Regions from separate parts of the Fusibacter sp. A1 genome, predicted to be linked through region 1. Evidence: a T-box and tRNA genes for the amino acid it is inferred to sense, from the RefSeq annotation. Region 1 holds a T-box; the other holds one or more tRNA genes.
The links. The T-box of region 1 lies ahead of lysS (lysine--tRNA ligase). A T-box ahead of a tRNA ligase gene usually reads a tRNA of that ligase, here a tRNA-Lys.
Positions count from the first base shown of each region.

Region 2: it has a tRNA-Lys gene. The T-box ahead of lysS (lysine--tRNA ligase) is inferred to sense a tRNA for this amino acid. The anticodon was not compared.

Region 1 covers NZ_QQWI01000011.1:130,245-132,434, reverse strand. The annotation lists gene lysS (lysine--tRNA ligase) at 1-1,228, opposite strand, end outside; T-box leader at 1,298-1,541, opposite strand; gene DWB64_RS15515 (OsmC family protein) at 1,594-1,989, opposite strand; gene DWB64_RS15510 (MFS transporter) at 2,145-2,190, shown strand, end outside.
Region 2 covers NZ_QQWI01000010.1:89,246-91,435, forward strand. The annotation lists gene DWB64_RS14620 (YfcE family phosphodiesterase) at 1-411, shown strand, start outside; tRNA gene DWB64_RS14625 (tRNA-Pro) at 539-615, shown strand; tRNA gene DWB64_RS14630 (tRNA-Gly) at 631-704, shown strand; tRNA gene DWB64_RS14635 (tRNA-Arg) at 723-799, shown strand; tRNA gene DWB64_RS14640 (tRNA-His) at 807-882, shown strand; tRNA gene DWB64_RS14645 (tRNA-Gln) at 891-965, shown strand; tRNA gene DWB64_RS14650 (tRNA-Lys) at 969-1,044, shown strand; tRNA gene DWB64_RS14655 (tRNA-Lys) at 1,415-1,490, shown strand; gene DWB64_RS14660 (NUDIX domain-containing protein) at 1,744-2,190, shown strand, end outside.

The DNA of each region.
Region 1 (2,190 bases):
TGGTCACCCGACTGCAGGTATCCCCATAAGCCTGTCCACAGACCCCGTCCATCTGAGAACCAAGTAATCCGCGACAGACTTCATCGTCATAGGCGACAAGAGGAAGAACATTCGCGATTTGACCGAACGGAGCGAACCTGTCGGGAGTATCCTTCAATACGGACAGATGCATGACAAACTTAAGGTCCTCGCGGTCCAGCTCACCGCTTGTGTACTTGCCGTACAAGCGTTCAAACTCTGTATGGTGTTTGATCACATCCTCATCCATACCAATTTTAAACCCTGCCTGGGGCAGATATTTAGAAAAGATATACAGCAGCACCTCTGGCGCATAGACATCCATCAGGTCCCTAGGAGTCAATGTGTTCCCTGAAGAACTCGACATTTTCCCGCCCGCTCCTTTGATACCGATAAACTCATAGGCGATATACTGGGGAGCCTGGTAGTCGAAGATCTCCCTTGCAACCACGGTTGACACGGCAAAGCTGCCACCCTCGGCAGAATGGTCGCTTCCTCCCGGTTCGAATACCACCTCTTCTTCGGACCATCTCATGGGCCAGTCCGCCTTCCAGATCAACTTGATGTTTTCAGCGGTCCTGACCGACTGTTCCCCTTGATGCCCGCAAGCACACCTGTAATAGACGACCCTGGCGCCCTCATCGTAAGCGGTCACCGTCGTATCATCCTTTTGGCAATTATGGCAATACAGATTGATCGGATAGTAGTTGATCCGCTGCTCGTTTGAGGCTTCCTGTGTTTTGAAGCCCATGATGATATCGTAGATCTCCATTCTCCTAACAAGGGCCCTGTGGATTCCCTCGCGGTACCTTCCGCTTTTGTATTGCTGGGTCTGATAGAGGAACTCGACCTCCACTCCAAAGTCCTTAAGCGTGCTTTCGAACTCCCTCTCATAGTGCTGTGCGTAGGATGCGCAGCATCCGTGGGGGTCCGGTATGGCGGAGTAGGGCATTCCGATATACTGCTCATAGCTGCTGTCTATGCCCTTGGGCACCTTTCTGAAGCGGTCGAAGTCATCCCACGAGAAGATGAAGCGCGTTTTTTTTCCCATCTCCTGAAGCGCCCTGACCACAAAATAGGTCGTGACGATCTCTCTAAAGTTTCCGATGTGAACCGATCCCGAGGGACTGATTCCCGACGCGCAGACAAATGTCTCCCTGTTCGGGTGCGCCTCAACTAGTTTCTGTGCAGCCTTCTGTGCCCAATGCATAATCTACATCCTTTCCTTCGGCCGGATTCGACCAAAAAATATAAAAACTCCCGCTCTCAAATCATTTGATTTGAGGGCGAGAGTTAAAGTCGCGGTACCACCTCAGTTTATATACGCATAAGCATATACCTTATCGGGTACTGGTCATACCCTAGCCCTATAACGGTGGCATCCGATGTGGCATCCTCTTAAACTACAGATTCCTCACATGACTCCAAGGCTTTTTTCATACACTGCTCTGTCATGCCTTTTCAGCTCCCGGCACTCTCTAAATACAAAATCAGCGAACTACTCTTCTCTTCAACGTCGTTTTCAGTTTAGAAACATTATACCCAAACAAAACAGGATGTCAAGTCATAAACTGTCTAATCGATAAATTCAACTTCTAAGGACATCTCTGCGACATGCGCGAGCGTCTGATAGATCGAGCAGTATTCTGCTGCAAGCTCACCTGCCTGAACCAATCCTTTTTGCTTTTGAGCGTTCTTGATCTTAAAGACGACTTTGCACCACTTGAGCGTCGTAGGGACTTCTGTACGCTTCTCAGCGGTGACCTCTATGTCGATCGACTCGAAAGCGATTCGCTTCTTCTCAGCGATGCCTAAAAATGTAGCATATAGACAGGATGACAAGGCTCCTAAAAGCATGTCATAAGGTGATAGTCTTCCCTCACCAGCGCCGATTGGAGCAACCGCACGCGATGTAACCAGTTCTCCGACAAAATCGGGTGTGAATGTCGTATTGATTTTAAGTATAGCCATAATGAACCTCCAGTATTGTCATATTACTCTTATCATAACTTAATCTTTCGAGTATGGAAAGGTTTAAAAATAGATTAAGAAATAGTTGCATTTATGGCTTTAGCCGCACATATGCTGTATTATAGGTGTAATGAACCGCTAGAGACGAGGTATTTATGATTAATCTTAGCAATAGGCACATCTACGGATATGGATTCGGAA
Region 2 (2,190 bases), on a different contig from region 1:
GATTCAGTGGATGCGGTGATTCATCTGGGAGATCATGCCGAGGATATTCACTACCTTTCACAAAATCCTAACCTGATTTTCTATGTCATCAGAGGGAACTGCGACAGCAAAGATTTTGGAAAATCAGAGATTTTGATTGAAGACCATGGAAAAAAGGTATTGATGACACATGGGCATCGCTACAATGTAAAAATAAATTTGATGAATTTATGCTATAAAGGCGAAGAAATTGGAGCGGATATCGTTCTTTTTGGACATACTCATTTTCCCATGACAGAAGATTTAAATGGCATGTGGCTCCATAATCCGGGCAGTTTGACCTTTCCAATGCCCGGAAGCGCCCGAGGATATTCAATAATGAAAATCGACGAAAGCGGAGTTGAGATCGTTAGACACGAGCTATTGGAATAACTACAAGATAGATGGAATGTTCAGACACTTCGGTGAATTCGAGTATCGTAAAAAAACGAAAAAAACTTAGGAAAAAGCGTTGACGAAAGGGTACTTTGTGTAATATAATTATTTTCGTCAGCTAAGACGGAGTGTAGCGCAGCTTGGTAGCGCACCTGGTTTGGGACCAGGGGGTCGAAGGTTCGAATCCTTTCACTCCGACCATTTTTCCTCTTAACTGCGGGTGTAGCTCAATGGTAGAGCTCCAGCCTTCCAAGCTGGCCACGTGGGTTCGATTCCCATCACCCGCTCCATTTTTACTTTTTACATCTGTGCCAATAGCTCAGCTGGATAGAGCAACGGCCTTCTAAGCCGTAGGTCCGGGGTTCGAATCCCTGTTGGCACGCCAATATGTGGCGATTGTAGTCAAGTGGTTAAGACACAGGATTGTGACTCCTGCATGCGTGGGTTCAAATCCCATCAGTCGCCCCATTATCCTTTGGGGATTCGCCAAGCGGTAAGGCACCGCCCTTTGACGGCGGCATTCACAGGTTCAAATCCTGTATCCCCAGCCAAGTGGTCCATTAGCTCAGTCGGTAGAGCATCTGACTTTTAATCAGGGTGTCCCGCGTTCGAGTCGCGGATGGATCACCAAGCAATAAAAAAGACAACTCATACGAGTTGTCTTTTTTTATTGCAATGATATTTGTTTGTGCCAAACATCACGAATGTTTCTTATTCGTGAATCCTGAAAGTGAACGTATTTTGTTCACGGAGGATGGAAATCCCAAATCGTGAATCTAAATAGATATAAAAGTCATCAACTGCCATATTAACCAAGATAGATCATTCGCATTTAAATCGACTTCTCAACAACTCCCAATTTCCCTGTTTACCCCCATCATTTACAGGGTATCAGACCCATGAAATAGTCAGAATAATGAATTACTTAAAAACCCTTTACAAACAGGTTTATATATAGTACTATAGCATAGTTGTCGTAACGAGGCAGCACAATAAACTTGGTCCATTAGCTCAGTCGGTAGAGCATCTGACTTTTAATCAGGGTGTCCCGCGTTCGAGTCGCGGATGGATCACCAAGCAATAAAAAAGACAACTCATTGCGAGTTGTCTTTTTTTATTGCAATGATATTTGTTTGTGCAAACATCACGAATGTATTTTATTCGTGAATCCTGAAAGTGAACGTATTTTGTTCACGGAGGATAATATGTCCTTTATTCCCGAATCTGTAAGTAGATAGAATTCTTTTATTACTCATAAACCTCGTAATCCAATTGATATGTTAAAATAGTAATTACGTACACACCCAACCCCAAAGGAGCCCACCAAAAATGAAGATCCACTTCCGACCACTTGGAACATTCAAGACAAACGGATATCTATACGCTGTGACAGTGGCGTTTAAAGGCGATAAGCTAGTCCTGGTACATCATAAGGACAGAAACACCTACGAGCTGCCAGGCGGCACTAGAGAGCCAGGAGAAGACATCAACGATACAGGGTCTAGGGAACTGATAGAAGAATCGGGTGCGAAAGACTTTATCATAGAGCCTTTTTGCGATTACGGCGTCGAAAGAGACGGTGAAATCTCAACTGGAAGACTATTCAAAGCCCAAATCAGCACATTTGACGAGCAGCTCCAACACGAAATGGAACAAGTGAGCCTCTTCGACGAGCTCCCACCAAACCTAACCTACCCAGAAATCATCACAGCCCTGGTAAACACAGTGAAAACCATTCAAAATACAGAAAACATTCATATAACCACTTCACAAGAA